Linked DNA regions of Piscinibacter sp. HJYY11. Each later gene encodes a partner of the first gene's protein in a complex. Links are inferred from orthologs where the notes say so. Each region holds a gene or a part of one and is shown on either strand. Other genes may lie near its edges. The genes, in order: xseA and JI745_RS07400.

Region 1 (9,099 bases):
CTTCTTCGACAGGATCGACTTCTCCATCGAACTGATGATGAGGTCGGCCGCTTCCGTCCAGCCCATGTGGCGCAGCATCATCTCGGCCGAGAGGATCTCGGAGCCCGGGTTGACATAGTCCTTGCCGGCGTACTTCGGCGCCGTGCCGTGGGTCGCTTCGAACATGGCCACCGAGTCGCTCAGGTTGGCGCCCGGGGCGATGCCGATGCCGCCCACCTGCGCGGCCAGCGCGTCGGACACGTAGTCGCCGTTCAGGTTGAGCGTGGCGATCACCGAGTACTCGGCCGGGCGCAGCAGGATCTGCTGCAGGAAGGCGTCGGCGATCGAATCCTTGACGGTGATTTCCTTGCCCGTCTTCGGGTTCTTGAACTTGCACCACGGGCCACCGTCGATCAACTGGGCGCCGAATTCCTTCTGCGCCAGTGCGTAGCCCCAGTCACGGAAGCCGCCTTCGGTGAACTTCATGATGTTGCCCTTGTGCACCAGGGTCACGTTGGGCTTGTCGTTGTCGATCGCGTACTGGATGGCCTTGCGCACCAGGCGCTCGGTGCCCTCACGCGAGACCGGCTTGATGCCGATGCCCGAGGTGTTCGGGAAACGGATCTTCTTGACGCCCATTTCCTCGGTCAGGAACTTGATGAGCTTCTTGGCCTTGTCGGTCTCGGCTTCGTATTCGATGCCGGCATAGATGTCTTCCGAGTTCTCGCGGAAGATCACCATGTTGGTCTTCTCGGGCTCCTTCACCGGCGAGGGGACGCCCTTGAAATACTGGATGGGGCGCAGGCAGACGTAGAGGTCAAGCTCCTGGCGCAGCGCCACGTTGAGCGAACGGATGCCACCACCCACCGGCGTGGTCAGCGGGCCCTTGATCGAGACCACGTACTCGCGCAGAACCTCGAGCGTCTCTTCAGGCAGCCACACATCGGGGCCATAGATCTTGGTCGACTTCTCGCCGGCGTAGATCTCCATCCAGTGAATCTTCTTCTTGCCCGCGTAAGCCTTCGCGACCGCGGCGTCGACCACCTTGATCATGACGGGCGTGATGTCGAAACCGGTGCCGTCGCCCTCGATGTAGGGAATGATCGGTTGGTCGGGAACGTTGAGCGAGAAGTCGGGGTTAACGCTGATCTTCTGCCCACCTTGAGGGACTTTGATGTGCTTGTACATGTCGTCGGCTCCGGACTGCGGGGTAGGTAACGAAAGATTCTATGCCACGGACTCTGTCAACCGACTGTCGTGGACCCACGTTGTCTGCCTGCCGCGCGATGAGCGCGCGGCAGATCCAAAACTTTCGAAAGGTAAATCAAATGAACAAGCTTCTGGCCGCTCTGATCGCTTCCCTGTTCGCCGTTGGCGCCTACGCAACCGACGCCAAGTCGGCCAAGCCCGCCGCTTCCGCCGCCAAGGCCGAAGCCAAGGCTGAGAAGAAGGCTGAAGCCAAGAAGGAAGAGAAGAAGGAAGCCAAGAAGGAAGAAGCCAAGAAGTAATCAGCGTCTCGCTGAACACTCTTGGTCGATTGCCATCACATGGCAGTCACCTTGCGAAAACGCCCGGTGCTTCACCGGGCGTTTTTCTTGGCGGCTTCGAGATAATCCCGCCAACTCATTTCCGGGCCCACTCACCATGCTGAACCGCCGCCTCCTGCTCGCTCTCTGCCTCTCGGCCGCAGGCATGAACGTCGGCGCACAAGGCACCCCGCAGAGCCTGCCGACCATCAAGCTTGGCGCAGGCATCCACAACATTCACGCGCAGGTTGCGCAGACCCCGGACCAGCGGGCCACGGGCCTGATGTACCGCCAGTCGATGCCGACCAACGAAGGCATGCTCTTTGTCTTCGAGCAACCGGCGCAGCAGTGCTTCTGGATGAAAAACACGTTCCTTCCGCTGTCGACCGCGTTCATTGCCGACAACGGCACCATCGTCAACATCGAAGACATGAAGCCGCAGACGCTGAACTCGCACTGTTCGGCCCAACCGGTTCGCTATGTGCTCGAGATGAACCAGGGATGGTTCGCCAAGCGCGGCATCAAGCCAGGCGCCAAGCTCACGGGCGGCCCCTTCGGTTCCTGATCACGACAACAAAGAGGCCGGTCACTGACCGGCCTCTTTCATGGCGCAAACGGGCTGCACTCAGGCGAAGTTCTTCGCCGCGAAGTCCCAGTTCACGAGGGAGTTCAAGAACACCTCGACGAACTTCGGGCGCAGGTTGCGGTAGTCGATGTAGTACGCGTGCTCCCACACGTCGATCGTCAGCAGCGGTTTGTCGGCGGTCGTCAGCGGGGTGCCAGCGGCGCCCATGTTGACGATGTCGACGCTGCCGTCGGGCTTCTTCACGAGCCAGGTCCACGCCGAGCCGAAGTTGCCCACGGCGCTCTTGGTGAAGGCTTCCTTGAAGGCTGCGTAGCTGCCGAACTTCTTGTTGATGGCCTCGGCCAGCGCACCGGTCGGCTCGCCACCGCCTTGCGGCTTCATGCAGTTCCAGAAGAAGGTGTGGTTCCAGATCTGGGCCGCGTTGTTATAGATGCCGCCCGACGAAGTCTTGATGATCTCTTCCAGACTCTTCGACTCGAACTCGGTGCCCTTCTGCAGGTTGTTGAGATTCACGACATAGGCGTTGTGGTGCTTGTCGTGGTGGTACTCCAGCGTTTCCTTGCTGAGGTGCGGTGCGAGCGCGTCGTGGGCATACGGCAGCGGCGGCAGGGTGTGTTCCATGAGCGAATCCTTTCGGGGGCAGTCCAGAGAAATTCGCGGGCATTGTAGGCACGCTCACGCAATAGCGTGCGGGCCATGCCGCTGGCGGGTCATTCGGCGGTGCGTCGTTGAACGCTCAGGACGGTCGCCCGCACCTGTCCATCGGCGAGATCGGCGGCGACAGTCTGGCCCGAGTGCAGCGCGTCGACGCTCGTGAGCGCATGGCCCTGCTCGTCGCTCAGCCACGCATAGCCACGCGCCAGCACCTGCCGGGGATCGAGCGCCGCAAGCCGCGCCTCGAGCGACGCAAGCCGCTGCCGCTGGGTGCCCACCGCGACGCTCGCCGAGCGCGCGAGGCGCCCTTGCCACTCGCGGCACGCGAGCCGCTGCTGCGGCACATGCCGTTCGGCGCGCGCACGCAAACGGTGACGCAGCACCGCGAGGCGCTCGGCCTGCCGCCGCACGAGTTCGGCGGGGCGCATCAGTCGCAAGGTCGCACGGTCGAGGCGCTGCGCCTGGGTGTCGATCACGAGGTGGATACGCCGCTCCATCACGCGGGCCACCGCGGCCAGCAGGGCCAGGCCTTCCTCCTGCGTGGGCGATGCCAGCTCGGCCGCGGCCGTGGGCGTCGGTGCCCGCACGTCGGCGGCCAGATCTGCCAGCGTCACGTCGGTCTCGTGCCCCACGCCGCACAACACCGGCAGTTCGCACGCCACGATCGCACGCACGACGCGCTCATCGTTGAATGCCCACAGGTCCTCGAGCGAGCCACCGCCCCGGCAGAGGATGAGCAGGTCGACCTCCCGCCGGCGATCAGCGGTCTGCAAGGCGTCGACCAGCGCCCTGGGTGCTTCGGCCCCCTGCACCAGGCTGGGATAGACGATGACCTCCACATGCGGCGCACGGCGCGCAAAGCAGGTCAGCACGTCATGCAAGGCCGCCGCGCCCAGCGACGTGACCACGCCGACGCGGCGCGGAAAACGAGGCAGGTCGCGCTTGCGGTCGGCATCGAAGAGCCCTTCGCCTTCCAGCCGCGCACGCAACTTCTGGAATTGCTCGAACAAGGCCCCGGCGCCCGCGCGCTGCATCGATTCGATGACGAACTGCAACTCGCCTCGCGGCTCGTAGACCGCCAGCCGCCCGCGCACTTCGACCAACTGGCCATCGGTCGGCGCGAAGTTGAGCAGGCTTGCCGCACGGCGAAACATTGCGCAGCGCAGCAGCGCCGCTTCGCCATCGGCGTCTTTCAGGCTCAGGTAGCAATGGCCGCTCGCGGCGCGCGAGAAGCCCGATACCTCGCCGCGGATCGTGACCGCCGCGAAGCGCGCCGCAAGTGCGTCCGACACCGCGTGCACCAGGCCCGCAACGCTCCACACCACGCGTTCAGGGCGCGCGAACAGTGGCTCAACCACGGGCAAACCCAAGCCTGATGCGGGTCGAGAACTCCACAAGCGCGCCAATCAAGGCATGGCGCGCCGTTTTGGCTGTCACGAGGCTTTCACAATCGTGCAAGCTATTGATTTTCAAGAGATTTTCTTTGCCTAAGTTTTGAGCAAACTGTCGCAGCGCTTGATTTTTCGCGGCCTGCGCGCGAGTGCCCCTGGGTTGCCCACAAAGTTATCCACACTTGCAGTGGACGAGCGCGGGAAGTGTTTTCAAGCGAGCAGCGTGGTCACAACACGCAACGATCGGACGGGGTGACAAGTGCGGCCAGAAGGCCATAATCGCGCCTCCCGCCTGGGGGCAGACTCGAAGAGGACAGGATTGTTTTCGATCATACAAGCCGCTGGTTGGCCCATTTGGCCCTTGCTTCTGTGTTCCGTCGTGGCGCTGGCGCTGATCATCGAAAGGGTCTCGAGCCTGCGCACCGCGCGTGTCGCGCCCCCCAAGCTGCTCGATGAAGTCATCTCCGTCACGCGTGCGCACCTGCCCGGGGCCGACGTCGTCAACAAGCTGGCCGACAACTCCATCCTCGGCATGGTGCTGGCCAGCGGCCTGCGTACCGTGATCGCCGACCCGCGCCTCACCGAGCCGGTGCTGCGCGCCTCGTTCGAGTCGGCCGGCCGAGTCGCCGTGCACCGCATGGAGCGCTACATGAACACCATCGGCACCATCGCCTCGGCCGCACCGTTGCTGGGGCTCATGGGTACGGTGATCGGCATGATCGAGATCTTCGGCTCGCAGGCACCCACGGGCGGCACCAACCCGGCCATGCTGGCGCACGGCATCTCGATCGCCCTCTACAACACCGCCTTCGGCCTGATGATCGCCATCCCGGCCCTCATCGCCTACCGCTATTTCCGTGGCCGCATCGAGGAGTACACCCTCGAGATGGAACAGGCCGCCGAGCGGCTGGTGCCACACCTGATGCGCTTCTCCGTGCCCCCCGTGAAGAAGGCGGCGCCCTGAGGCCATGTCCATGAACTTCCGCAAGCACCTCCGAGAAGACCCCGAGATCAACCTGATCCCGTTCATCGACGTGCTGCTGGTGGTGATCATCTTCCTGATGCTCTCGACCACCTACTCCAAGTTCACCGAGCTCAACGTCACGCTGCCCACGGCCGACGCTGACCGCCCGCGCGACAACCCGCGGGAGATCATCGTCTCGGTCTCCGGCGACGGGCGGTATGCGATCAACCGCAAGCTGCTCGAAGGCCGCAGCGTGGAGATGCTGGCCGCCGAACTGGGTGCCGCCTCCGAAGGCTCGAAAGACGCGGTGATCATCATCTCGGCCGACGCCACGGCGGCGCACCAGTCGGTCATCACGGTGATGGATGCAGCACGGCGTGCCGGGCTGCCCAAGCTGACCTTCGCCACCCAGGCCAACCAGGGCCGCTGAGCGGCTTGGCGGCGCGCCCTGCGGCCGCTGCCCGGCCCGTCCTCTTTCTTCACGACACCAACGTGCCGGCTGCATCAACCCTGCAAGAGGCCTGGCTCAGGCGTGGCGCCATCGCGTGGCTGTTGTGGCCGTTGTCATGGCTGTACGGCGTCATCATCGCCCTGCGCGCCGCGGGCTATCGCATGGGCTTGCTGCGCACGCACCGCCTGCCAGTGCCCGTGCTGGTCGTGGGCAACCTGATCGTCGGTGGTGCCGGCAAGACGCCGACCACGATGGCGCTCATCCAGCTGTTGCGAACCCACGGGCACCGCCCCGGCATCGTGTCGCGCGGCTACGGCCGATCGGTCGACGAGCCGCAGCTCGTCACCCGCGACACGCCGGCCGGCGAGGCCGGCGACGAGCCTTTGCTGATGCACCTGCGCACCACGGTGCCGGTGGCGGTGGGCGCCGACCGCGTCGCGGCCGGCCTGCTGTTGCTCAAGAATCACCCCGACCTGACCGTGCTCGTGAGCGACGATGGCCTCCAGCACCACCGGCTCGCCCGCGATGCGCAGGTGATCGTGTTCGACGAGCGCGGCGGCGGCAACGGTTGGCTGCTGCCGGCCGGACCCCTGCGGGAACCGGTGCCCGCCGAGGTGCCTGCGCGCAGCCTCGTGGTCTACAACGCCAGCCGTGCCAGCACGCCGCTGCCGGGCCACCAGGCGCAGCGCCGCCTGCGCGGACTCACCCCGCTCGCCGACTGGTGGGCCGGCCGGGCTGCCTCGCCCGAGGCCTTCGTGTCGTTGCAAGGCCGCAAGGTGATCGCCGCCGCCGGCATGGCGCGCCCTCAGCGCTACTTCGAGATGCTGCGCGCCCAAGGCCTGCAGATCGACGAGCTGCCCCTGCCCGACCACCACCCCTTCACCACCCTGCCGTGGCCCGCCACGGCCACCGACGTCATCGCCACCGAGAAAGACGCGGTGAAGCTGCGCCCCGGCCACATGGGCAGCACGCGGGTGTGGGTCGCAACGCTAGACTTTGAGATCGACCCGGCGATCGCCTCGCAACTGCTGCCGTGGCTCACGCCCACCACCTGAAGGACCTGTCCATGGACACTCGACTGCTCGAGCTCCTCGTCTGCCCGCTCTGCAAGGGCCCCCTCGAACACCAGCGTCCGCCGACGCATGCGCAGCATGAGCTCGTGTGCCGCGCCGACCGGCTGGCATTCCCGGTGCGCGACGGCATCCCGGTGATGCTCGAATCCGAAGCCCGATCCACCGACGCTCCCTCCTCTGCGCCGGAGGCCGCCGCGTGAAGTTCACCGTGCTGGTGCCCGCGCGGCTCAAGTCGACGCGTTTGCCACGCAAGGTGCTGGCCGATCTCGGTGGCGTGCCGATGGTCGTGCGCGTCGCGCGCCGTGCCGCGGCGTCCAGTGCGGCGCGCGTGGTGGTGGCGGCCGATGACGACGAGATCGTGCAGGCCTGTCGCGCCCACGCTGTCGACTGTGTGCTGACCGACCCCGAGCACCCCACCGGCAGCGACCGTCTGGCCCAGGCCTGCGCGCTGCTCGGCCTGCAAGGCGACGATGCCGTCGTCAACGTTCAGGGCGACGAGCCGCTGATCGACCCCGCGCTGATCGACGCCTGCGCCGGCTTGCTCGCGTCGCGCCCCGAGTGCGTGATGAGCACCGCCGCCCACGAGATCGACCACGTCGACGAGCTGCTCAACCCCAACGTCGTGAAGGTCGTGCTCGATGGCTCGGCGCGGGCACTCTATTTCTCCCGCGCGCCGATCCCCTGGTGGCGAGACGGCCACGCGCAGGGCGTGACGCAGCTGCCGCAACCGGCGCCGCTGCGCCACATCGGCATCTACGGCTACCGCGCGAGCTTCCTGCGCCGATTCCCTCAGCTGCCGCCGTCGCCGCTGGAAGCAATCGAGTCGCTGGAGCAACTTCGGGTGCTCTGGCACGGCGAGCGCATCGCGGTGCACGTGAGCAACACGCGCCCTGGCCCTGGCATCGACACGCCCGAAGACCTGGCACGTGTGCGTCAGCTTCTTGTATGACCCCCGTGCTATTCTCGTTTGCACCTGAGGCCTGCCCGCTCTGCAGGCACTGACAAGATTCCATACATAGAGATAGAGGACACCCCATGAGACTCATCCTTCTGGGCGCGCCTGGCGCCGGGAAAGGCACGCAGGCTGCGTTCATTTGCCAGAAGTTCGGCATCCCGCAGATTTCGACCGGCGACATGCTGCGTGCCGCCGTGAAGGCGGGGACGCCGCTCGGCTTGGCGGCCAAGAAGGTGATGGACTCGGGTGCCCTCGTGAGCGACGACATCATCATCGGCCTCGTGAAGGAACGCATCGCCCAACCCGACTGCGCGAACGGCTTCCTGTTCGACGGCTTCCCCCGGACCATTCCGCAAGCCGACGCGATGAAGGCCGCTGGCGTGAAGCTCGACGTCGTGCTCGAGATCGACGTGCCCGACAGCGCCATCATCGAGCGGATGAGCGGCCGTCGCACGCATCAGCCTTCCGGGCGCACCTACCATCTGAAGTTCAACCCGCCCAAGGTCGCAGGCAAGGACGACGTGACCGGCGAAGACCTGATCCAGCGCGAAGACGACAAGGAAGAGACCGTCAAGAAGCGCCTTGAGGTCTACCAGAGCCAGACCCGCCCGCTGGTCGAGTACTACGCCAAGTGGGCCGCCAGTGGCGATGCCAACGCCCCCAAGTACCGCAAGATCTCGGGCACCGGCACGGTCGACGAAATCACCGCCCGCGCCCTGCAAGCCCTGAGCTGATCACTCACGACAAACCGAAAGCCGCTCCCCGAGCGGCTTTTTTCATCCAGCACTCACCAGGAGCATCCCATGGACATCGCAGGCAAGGTCTTCATCGTCACCGGCGGCGCATCCGGCCTGGGCGAAGGCACGGTGCGCATGCTGGCCAGCAACGGCGGCAAGGTGCTGATTGCCGACCTGCAGGTCGACCGCGGCGAAGCCATCGCCCAGGAGCTCGGGGGCCGCTTCGTGCGCTGCGATGTGAGCCAGGAAGCCGACGGCCAGGCCGCGGTGGCCGCAGCGGTGTCGATGGGCAAGCTGATGGGCCTCGTCAACTGCGCCGGCATCGCGCCCGCCGTGAAGACCGTCGGCAAGGAAGGCGCCCACCCCCTTGCGATTTTCAGCAAGGTGGTCACGGTCAACCTGATCGGCAGCTTCAACATGATCCGCCTCGCGGCCGAAGCGATGAGCCGCAACGAGCCCGAATCGACGGGCGAGCGTGGCGTGTTGATCTCCACCGCCAGTGTCGCCGCCTACGACGGCCAGATCGGCCAGGCGGCCTACTCCGCCTCCAAGGGCGGCGTGGTGGGCATGACGCTCCCGATCGCACGCGACCTGGCGCGCAACGGCATCCGCAACATGACGATCGCGCCCGGCATCTTCGGCACGCCGATGCTCTTCTCGATGCCACAGGAGGTGCAGGACTCGCTGGCCGCCGGTGTGCCCTTCCCGAGCCGCCTGGGCACTCCGGCCGACTACGCGAAGCTCGTGCACCAGATCATCACGAATGACATGCTCAACGGCGAG
Region 2 (9,024 bases), 1.4 Mb from region 1 along the record:
GGGCACGGACCGGGCGCGGGCGTAGGGTCGGCACGATGGGGTGTTCCGTGGAGGCCCCGAGCCGGGACCTGCAGGAAGTCTAGCGACAGCGGGTGCGCCGTGGGGTCTCCCCGCCCCGGCGGCTGCTCAGGTCGCGAGTTGCCCGAGCGTGAGGTGCAGTGCACGGCCGCAACGGCCGGCCAGCGCTTCGTCGTGCGTGACCATCACCAGCGCCATGCCCCGGTCGCGCGCTAGGCCGAGCATCAGCTCGAACACGGTGTCGGCCGTGCGGCGGTCGAGGTTGCCGGTGGGCTCGTCGGCCAGCAGGCAGGCCGGGCGGCCGGCCAATGCACGCGCGATGGCGACGCGCTGCCGCTCGCCGCCCGAGAGCTGCGAGGGGCGATGGTCCACCCGTTCGGCCAGGCCCACCTGGGCCAGCACCTCGCGCGCCTGTTCGCGCGCCTCGGCGGTGCCCAGGCGGCGGATGCGCAGCGGCATCGCCACGTTGTCGAGCGCGGTGAACTCCGGCAGCAGGTGGTGGAACTGGTAGACGAAGCCCAGGTGCTGGTTGCGCCACGCGCCCTGCTCGCTGGCGCCCATGGCGGCGAAGTCGCGTCCTGCGAGCTTCACCTGGCCCTGGGTCGGCGACTCCAGGCCGCCCAGCAGGTGCAGCAGCGTGCTCTTGCCGGACCCCGATGCGCCCACGATCGCGAGCGTCTCGCCGCGATGCACGCTGAGGTCGACGCCTTGCAGCACGGCCACGTCCAGGCCGCCCTCGGTGAAGCGCTTGTGCAGGCCGCGGGCCTCGATGACCGATTCACTCATAGCGCAGCGCCTCGGCCGGTTGCACACGGCTCGCGCGCCAGCTCGGGTAGAGCGTGGCCACGAAGGCCAGCAGCAGCGAGATCAGCGTGATGGGCACGATGTCGCCCGACTGCGGCTCGCTGGGCATCTGGCTGATGAGGTAGACGCTCCCCGGCAGGAAGCTCGTCTGCAGCAGCCGCTCGATGAAGGGCACGATGGTGCCCACGTTGAACGCGATCAACAGGCCGCCTGCCACGCCGGCCAAGGTGCCGATCACGCCCGAGGCCGCGCCCTGCACCATGAAGACGCCCATGATCGAACGCGGGCTCGCGCCGAGGGTACGCAGGATGGCGATGTCGGCACGCTTGTCGGTCACCGTCATCACCAGGGTGGAGACGAGGTTGAAGGCCGCCACCGCGACGATCAGCGTCAGGATGATGAACATCAGGCGCTTCTCGAGCTGCACGGCGGCGAACCAGTTGCGGTTGGTGCGCGTCCAGTCGCGCACGTAGTACTGCGCGCCCATCGCAGCGCTCAGCTCGTAGGCGACGGTCGGGGCTTCGTGCAGGTCCTTCAGGCGCAGCTGTACGCCGGTCGGGCCTTCGACGCGGAAGAGCCGCTGTGCGTCGTCGAGGTGCATGAGCGCCAGCGTGCTGTCGTACTCGTAGTGACCGGAGTCGAAGGTGCCGACGACCGTCATCTGCTTGAGCCGCGGCACCACCCCCGCCGGCGTGACCTGGCCCCCGGGGGCGAGGATGGTGACGTTGTCGCCTTCACGCACGCCGAGCAGGCGCGCGAGCTCGCTGCCGAGCACGATGCCCCACTGGCCCGACACGAGCTTCGCGAGCGTGGTGTCTTTCAGCTGCGCGGCGAGGTCGGTGACGGTGGCTTCCTCGTTCGGCGAGATGCCGCGCACCACGGCGCCGCGCATCTCGTCGCCGCGCGCGATCAGGGCCTGTGCCGACACGAACGGTGCAGCACCGACGACCTGCGGGTTCTTGCGCGCCTCGGCCGCGGTCGCCTGCCAATCGGGCAGCCCGGCTCCGCGCCCTTCGAGCACCTCCACGTGCGAGACCACCGACAACATGCGGTCGCGCACCTCCTTCTGGAAGCCGTTCATCACTGACAGCACGATGATGAGCGCCGCCACACCGAGCCCGATGCCCAGCATCGAGACACCGGAGATGAAGGAGATGAAGCCGTTGCGGCGGCCGGCACGGCCCGCTCGCGTGTAGCGCCAGCCGATCTGCAATTCGTAGGGCCAGTTCATATGGGCGGGCATGCTAACCGAGGCCCACCCGGCCCCGACGACACAGGTCTCTCAATGATTGGCAGCGGGGCGGATCAGCGCGGGGCGGGCACCGAAGCGCTTCAGGATCGACTGCTCGATGCCGGCGGCGTCCAGGCCGCACAAGCTGAGCAGCTTGGCGGGGTCGCCATGCTCGATGAATTCATCGGGCAGGCCGAGGCTGAGCACCGGCACTTCGATGCGGGCCGCCTGCAGCGCTTCCTGCACCGCACTGCCGGCACCGCCCATCACGCAGCCCTCTTCCACGGTCACGATGGCATCGTGGCTGCGCGCGAGCTCGGTCACGAGCGCCACATCGAGCGGCTTCACGAAGCGCATGTTCGCCACCGTGGCGCCGAGGTTTTCCGCCGCAGCCAGCGCCGGGTAGAGGAGCGTGCCGAAGGCGAGGATCGCGATGCGCTCGCCGCGGCGGCGCACTTCACCCTGGCCCCAGGGCAGCGTGTCGAGCGTGGGCTGCACCGCCACGCCGGCGCCCGAGCCGCGCGGGTAGCGCACGGCCGTCGGATGGTTTTGCTTGAAGGCAGAGGTCAGCAGCTGGCGTGTCTCGCTCTCGTCGGCCGGCGTCAGCACGCTCATGTTGGGAATGCAGCGCAGGTACGAGATGTCGTACGCACCAGCGTGCGTGGCACCGTCGGCGCCCACCAGGCCCGCGCGGTCGAGCGCGAAGACCACCGGCAGGTTCTGCAGTGCCACGTCGTGGATCAGCTGGTCGTAGGCGCGCTGCAGGAAAGTGGAGTAGATCGCCACCACCGGCTTCAGGCCCTCGCAGGCCAGGCCCGCGGCGAAGGTCACGGCATGCTGCTCGGCGATGCCGACGTCGTGGTAGCGCTTGGGGAAGCGCTGCTCGAACTCGACCATGCCCGAGCCTTCGCGCATGGCGGGCGTGATGCCGACCAGGCGCTCGTCGGCCGCCGCCATGTCGCACAGCCACTGGCCGAACACCTGCGTGAAGGTCGGCTTGGGCGGCGTGGCGGGTTTCTTCAGGCCTTCGGCCGGGTTGAACTTGCTCGGGCCGTGGTAGGCGATCGGGTCGGCCTCAGCCAGCTTGTAACCCATGCCCTTCTTGGTGACCACGTGCAGGAACACGGGGCCCTTCATGTCGCGCAGGTTCTCGAGCGTGGGGATCAGCGAATCGAGGTCGTGCCCGTCGATCGGGCCGAAATAGGTGAAGCCGAACTCTTCGAAGATCGTGCCGGGCACGACCATGCCCTTGGCGTGCTCCTCGAAGCGGCGGGCCAGCTCGAACAAGGGCGGCGCATTCTTCAGCACCGTCTTGGCCGTATCGCGCGCCGCGGCGTAGAACTTGCCGCTCATCAGGCGCGCCAGGTAGCGGTTGAGGGCGCCGACCGGCGGCGAGATCGACATGTCGTTGTCGTTCAGCACCACGAGCATGTTGGCGCCCGCCACGCCAGCGTTGTTGAGCGCCTCGAAGGCCATGCCGGCGGTCATCGCACCGTCGCCGATCACCGCCACCGAGCGGCGGTCTTCGCCGCGCATCTTGGCGGCGACCGCCATGCCGAGCGCGGCCGAGATCGAGGTCGACGAGTGGGCGGTGCCGAAGGTGTCGTACTCGCTCTCGTCACGCCGCGGGAAACCCGACAGCCCGCCGTACTGGCGCAGCGTGGACATTCGGTCCCGGCGGCCGGTGAGGATCTTGTGCGGGTAGGTCTGGTGGCCGACGTCCCACACGATGCGGTCGTGCGGGGTGTTGAAGACGTGGTGCAGGGCGATCGTGAGCTCCACGGTGCCCAGGTTCGACGACAGGTGGCCGCCGGTCTGCGACACGCTCTGCAGCACGTAGTCGCGAAGTTCGACGGCAAGCTGCTTCAGCTCGAGCCGGGAGAGCTTGCGCAGGTCGGCCGGGCTCTGGATGGTGTTGAGCAGTGCGTGGTTGTTGGTCGTCATCTCAGCAGTCCCTGTCCACCACTTTGTTGGCGAGGTCGGCCAGCCGCTGCACGTCGGGCAGGTGGCTGCGGGTGAGCGCCGCGAGCGCCTTTTCGCGCAGCTCGCGGGCGTGCTGCCGGGCCGCATCGAGGCCCAGCACCGACACGTAGGTGGGTTTGTTCGCGTTCTGGTCTTTGCCAGCGGTCTTGCCCAGCGTTTCGGACGCCTGGGTCACGTCGAGGATGTCGTCGACCACCTGGAAGGCCACGCCGATGGCGTCGCCATAGTCCGACAGCGCCTGCCACGCAGCGGGGCTGGCCTGGCCGCAGGCAGCGCCCATCAGCACGCTGCCCTGCAGCAGCGCGCCGGTCTTGCGGTGGTGCATGTCGCGCAGCGACTGCTCGTCGAGCGTGACGCCGATGCTGGCGAGGTCGATCGCCTGGCCGCCGGCCATGCCGGCGTGGCCCGCCGAACGCGCCAGCAAGGAGCACAGCCGGGCCTGCAGTGCAGGCGGCACGCCCTCGTCGGGCGTCAACACCTCGAAGGCGAGGGCCTGCATCGCGTCACCGGCCAGCATGGCCTGCGCTTCGCCGAACTGCACGTGCACCGTGGGCTTGCCACGGCGCAGCACGTCGTTGTCCATGCAGGGCATGTCGTCGTGGATCAGGGAGTAGGCGTGAATCAGTTCCACTGCGCAGGCCGCGCGCAGGGCGGCCTCGCCTTCCGCGCCATGCACCGCTTCGGCCGCGGCCATCACCAGCAGCGGGCGCAGGCGCTTGCCGCCGTCGAGCACGCCATAGCGCATGGCCTGGCCGAGGCCGGCCGGGGCCTGCAGCGGCACCCAGGCCGACAGTGCCGACTCGACCGTGTCGAGCTGGGTCCGGCACCACGTCTCGAAATCGACGCCCATCATTCGTTTTTCCAAGGCTTGAGTTGGCCCTCTTCGAGCACCTTCACCTGCTGCTCCACGGCGTCGAGCCGCTCGCGGCAGTAGTTCAGGAGGTCGGCGCCGCGGCGGTAGTTCTGCAGCAGGGCGTCGAGCGGGAGTTGTCCGCCCTCCATGGCCGCCACCAGGGCTTCCAGCTCGGCCAGGGCGTCTTCGTAGTTCTGAGGCGCCGGGCTGGCAGGCGGGGTGGTAGGAGTCTTGGCCATCTTGGTGCGCAAAGCCGGGATTGTAGTCAGCCGGCACCCGCGGGCGGGCCCCGGCAAACGCCTAGCGCCAGAGGTGATGCAGGTCAACCACGCACCCCCAAAAGGGCCATCGACACCCCTGGGTACAATCCGCGTCCCTCGCTGAATGACCGGGCTTAGGCATCGCACCGAACCCGTCCGCGCCGTGCGCAGCGATGAGCCCCACCCGAGGCTTGCGGCCCTGGGTGGCACGTTCACCATCGGTCAAAAGGAAACCTCGGGATCATGTCTGACCTGAGCCTTGCTCTCCCCGCTCTGGGGCCCTCTCACCTGGAGCAACCTCGCCTCCAGCTCCCCGTCTCCTCCTACTTCGACGACGACCTCCATCGCCGCGAGATGGAGCTGATCTTCCAGCACGGCCCGCGCTACCTCGGGCACGAACTCGCCGTGCCGGAGGTCGGCGACCACTACGCCCTGCCCCAGGAAGGGGAAGGCCGGGCCCTGGTGCGCACCGCCCAGGGCATCGAGCTGATCTCCAACGTCTGCCGCCATCGCCAGGCGGTGATGATGAAAGGCCGCGGCCACACGGGGCAGAACATCGTCTGCCCGCTGCACCGCTGGACCTACGACCTGAAGGGCCAGTTGATCGGCGCCCCGCATTTCCAGCAGGACCCCTGCCTGCACCTCAACCGCTACAAGACGCGGACGTGGAACGGCATGGTCTTCGAGGACAACGGCCGCGACGTCGCTGCGGAGCTCGCCACGCTCGGCCCGCGGGCCGACCTCGACTTCAGCGGCTACGTGCTGGACAAGGTCCACATGCACGAGTGCGACTACAACTGGAAGACCTTCATCGAGGTCTACCTCGAGGATTACCACGTCGGCCCCTTCCACCCGGGGCTCTCGCAGTTCGTCACCTGCGACGACCTGAGCTGGGAATTCGGCCGCCACCACTCGGTGCAGACGGTGGGCGTGAACAAGGGCTTCGCGAAGGCCGGCTCGGCCACCTACCTCAAGTGGCACGAGGCGGTGCTGAAGTTCCGCGACGGCCAGCCGCCGAAGCAGGGCGCCATCTGGCTCACCTACTACCCGAACATCATGGTCGAGTGGTACCCGCACGTGCTGGTGGTGTCGACGCTCTACCCCAAGGGCCCGCAGAAGACGCTCAACGTGGTGGAGTTCTTCTACCCCGAGGAGATCACCGCCTTCGAGCGCGAGTTCGTCGAGGCGCAGCAGGCGGCCTACATGGAGACCTGCGTGGAAGACGACGAGATCGCGATGCGCATGGATGCGGGCCGCAAGGCCTTGTGGGAGCGCGGTGACAACGAGGCCGGCCCCTACCAGTCGCCGATGGAAGACGGCATGGAAGAGTTCCACGCCTGGTATCGCCGCGCGATGAACTACCGCGGCTGATGGGAAGACTCTCCGCGCCGGCGCTCATGGTGCTGGCGTCCTTCCTCTTCGCCACCATGAGCGTGTGCGTGAAGCTCGCCAGCGAGCTCTACGACACCGCCGAGATCGTCTTCTACCGCGGCATGGTGGGCGCGGTCGTGCTGTTCCTGGTGGCCAGGCGCCAGGGCGGCACGCTGCGCACGCCGGTGCCGGCGATGCATTTCTGGCGCAGCGTGAGCGGCGTGCTTGCGCTGGGCCTGTGGTTCTACGCCATCGGCAACCTCCCGCTCGCCACCGCGATGACGCTCAACTACATGTCGTCGGTGTGGATGGCGCTCTTCCTCATCGGCGGCGCAGTGATGCTGGGCACGTCGAAGGTCGACGGCCGGCTGGTCGCCACCGTGCTGCTGGGCTTCATCGGCGTGGCGCTGATCCTGCGGCCGACCATCGAGCAGAACCAGCTCTGGCACGGCCTCATCGGCCTGATGTCGGGCGTGCTCGCCGCCACCGCCTACCTGCAGGTAACGGCCCTCGGCCGCGCCGGCGAGCCGGTCTACCGCATCGTCTTCTACTTCTCGGTGGGCGGCATGCTGCTGGGTCTCGTCACGGCGCTCGCAAGCGGCGGCTTGTCCACCCACACGACCTGGCAAGGCCCCGTGCTCCTGCTCGCCGTGGGCGTGCTTGCGACCGTGGCGCAGATGATGATGACGCGCGCCTACGGCGTGGGCCGGCCACTCGTCAACGCCAGCCTGCAGTACCTGGGCATCGCGTTTTCGTTCCTCTACGGCGCGCTGCTCTTCAACGACAAGATCACCTGGATGGCGGTGCTGGGCATGTGCTTCATCGTCGCCTCGGGCCTGGGCGCCACGCTGCTGCGCAGCCGCACCGCCTTCAAGGACACCACCACCCCCACCGAAAGCTGAGCCCATGCACCCCTTGATCAGCGCTACCGACCTGCGAGACCTGCTGGCCCGCCGCCCGGAGACCGTGCTGCTCGATTGCAGCTTCGACCTCGCAGACCCCACCGCCGGTGAACGCAGCTACGCCGAAGGCCACCTGCCCGGCGCGCACTACGCGCACCTCGACCGCGACCTGTCGGGCGCGAAGACCGGCCGCAACGGCCGCCACCCGCTGCGCGAACGTGCCGACTACGCGGCCTGGATGGGCCGCACGGGCATCGCTCCGGGGCTGCCGGTCGTCGTCTACGACCGGCAGGCCGGCATGTTCGCCGTGCGGGCCTGGTGGGTGCTGCGCTGGATGGGCCATGACGCGGTGGCGCTGCTCGATGGCGGCCTGCAGGCGTGGACCGCGGCCGGCGCACCGCTCACGGCCGATGTGCCCGCCCCGCGTGCAACGGCGCCCTACCCCGAGCTGCCGCCCGCCATGCCGCGCATCGATGCCTCGCAGTTGCAGCAGCGCCTAAGCGAGGTGCTCGTGCTCGACGCCCGCGCCCCCGAGCGCTACCGCGGCGACGTCGAGCCGCTCGACCCGGTGGCCGGCCACATTCCCGGCGCCGTGAATCGCTTCTTCAAGGACAACCTGCAGCCCGATGGCCGCTTCAAGCCGGCCGATCAGCTCAAGCGCGAGTTCGACGCCCTCCTCCCCGACGAGCGCCAGGTCGTGCACAGCTGCGGCTCGGGCGTCACCTCGTGCCACAACCTGCTGGCGATGGAAGTGGCCGGCTTCGGCCGTTCGCGCCTGTATGCCGGGTCCTGGAGCGAGTGGTGCAGTGAACCAACCCGGCCAGTCTCCAAGGGCCCGCGACCGTAAGGGTTGACCTACGTCAGCCCGCTCTTCGGCCCCGTTGACCCGCCGCCGCGGTGGGACTACCTTCGCGTTGAACGCCTCCGTTCGCCACTGGAGCTGATCATGTTCAACCGCATCCTGGTTCCCACCGACGGCTCGGACATCACCCAAAAGGCCGTGGCCACCGCCATCACGCTGGCGAAGTCCGTGAACGCGAAGCTTTACACGCTGAGCGTGAAGGAGCCCTTCCCCTACAGCGCCATCTCCGAGATGCAGCCCACGCCGCCGCAGGAGTTCTTCGACGCGCAGGAGCGCATCGCCGCCGCGCGAGTCAAGGAGGTGCGTGACTTGGCCGGCACCAGCGGCCTGGCCTGCGAAGGCCACACCGTGGAAGCCCTGCACCCGTGGGAAGCCATCATCGAGCACGCCAAGCGCCACGAGTGCGACCTGATCGTGATGGCCTCGCACGGCCGCCGGGGCGTGACCGCCCTGCTGCTCGGCAGCGAGACGCAGAAGGTCCTCACGCACACCAACATTCCCGTGTTGGTCGTGCGCTAGGCCCGGGTCAGTGGTGGTGCATCCCCCGCACCACCAGCGCGATGATCACCATGCCCACCGCCAGCCAGGCGAGCTGGGCGATGGTGTCGCGTGCCGACAGTCGGTGCTGCAGCTGCGGGATGAGGTCGGCCACTGCCACGTAGATGAAGCTGCTCGCCGCGACCACCAGCAGGTAGGGAAAGAGGTCGACCCACGGGCCAACGATGAAGTAGCCGAGCACC

Evidence for each region.
Region 2: the proteins of xseA (region 1) and JI745_RS07400 are in contact, whole or in part, in a cryo-EM structure (PDB 8TXR), measured with the Escherichia coli proteins. The link is inferred for Piscinibacter sp. HJYY11 from one-to-one orthologs.

What each region holds. Positions count from the first base shown.
Region 1 is NZ_JAERQZ010000001.1:261,794-270,892, reverse strand. What follows is about bases 1,953-4,790. They hold xseA (exodeoxyribonuclease VII large subunit), read right to left. Parts: upstream 4,104-4,790; coding sequence 2,802-4,103; downstream 1,953-2,801. Other genes in these bases: JI745_RS01250 (MotA/TolQ/ExbB proton channel family protein), read left to right, coding at 4,456-4,790; JI745_RS01260 (superoxide dismutase), read right to left, coding at 2,131-2,712; JI745_RS01265 (DUF192 domain-containing protein), read left to right, coding at 1,953-2,070. Also shown: icd (NADP-dependent isocitrate dehydrogenase), read right to left, coding at 1-1,167; JI745_RS01270 (hypothetical protein), read left to right, coding at 1,308-1,487; more of JI745_RS01265, read left to right, coding at 1,624-1,952; more of JI745_RS01250, read left to right, coding at 4,791-5,100; JI745_RS01245 (biopolymer transporter ExbD), read left to right, coding at 5,111-5,530; lpxK (tetraacyldisaccharide 4'-kinase), read left to right, coding at 5,593-6,606; JI745_RS01235 (Trm112 family protein), read left to right, coding at 6,618-6,824; kdsB (3-deoxy-manno-octulosonate cytidylyltransferase), read left to right, coding at 6,821-7,573; adk (adenylate kinase), read left to right, coding at 7,660-8,313; JI745_RS01220 (3-hydroxyacyl-CoA dehydrogenase), read left to right, coding at 8,383-9,099. UniProt on the Escherichia coli protein: Bidirectionally degrades single-stranded DNA into large acid-insoluble oligonucleotides, which are then degraded further into small acid-soluble oligonucleotides.
Region 2 is NZ_JAERQZ010000001.1:1,638,171-1,647,194, forward strand. What follows is about bases 3,508-6,270. They hold JI745_RS07400 (exodeoxyribonuclease VII small subunit), read right to left. Parts: upstream 5,129-6,270; coding sequence 4,886-5,128; downstream 3,508-4,885. Other genes in these bases: dxs (1-deoxy-D-xylulose-5-phosphate synthase), read right to left, coding at 3,508-3,997; JI745_RS07395 (polyprenyl synthetase family protein), read right to left, coding at 3,999-4,889; JI745_RS07405 (aromatic ring-hydroxylating dioxygenase subunit alpha), read left to right, coding at 5,393-6,270. In the rest of the region: JI745_RS26740 (hybrid sensor histidine kinase/response regulator), read right to left, coding at 1-34; JI745_RS07380 (ABC transporter ATP-binding protein), read right to left, coding at 127-804; JI745_RS07385 (lipoprotein-releasing ABC transporter permease subunit), read right to left, coding at 797-2,053; more of dxs, read right to left, coding at 2,105-3,507; more of JI745_RS07405, read left to right, coding at 6,271-6,520; JI745_RS07410 (DMT family transporter), read left to right, coding at 6,520-7,422; JI745_RS07415 (sulfurtransferase), read left to right, coding at 7,427-8,269; JI745_RS07420 (universal stress protein), read left to right, coding at 8,369-8,803; JI745_RS07425 (ZIP family metal transporter), read right to left, coding at 8,811-9,024. UniProt on the Escherichia coli protein: Bidirectionally degrades single-stranded DNA into large acid-insoluble oligonucleotides, which are then degraded further into small acid-soluble oligonucleotides.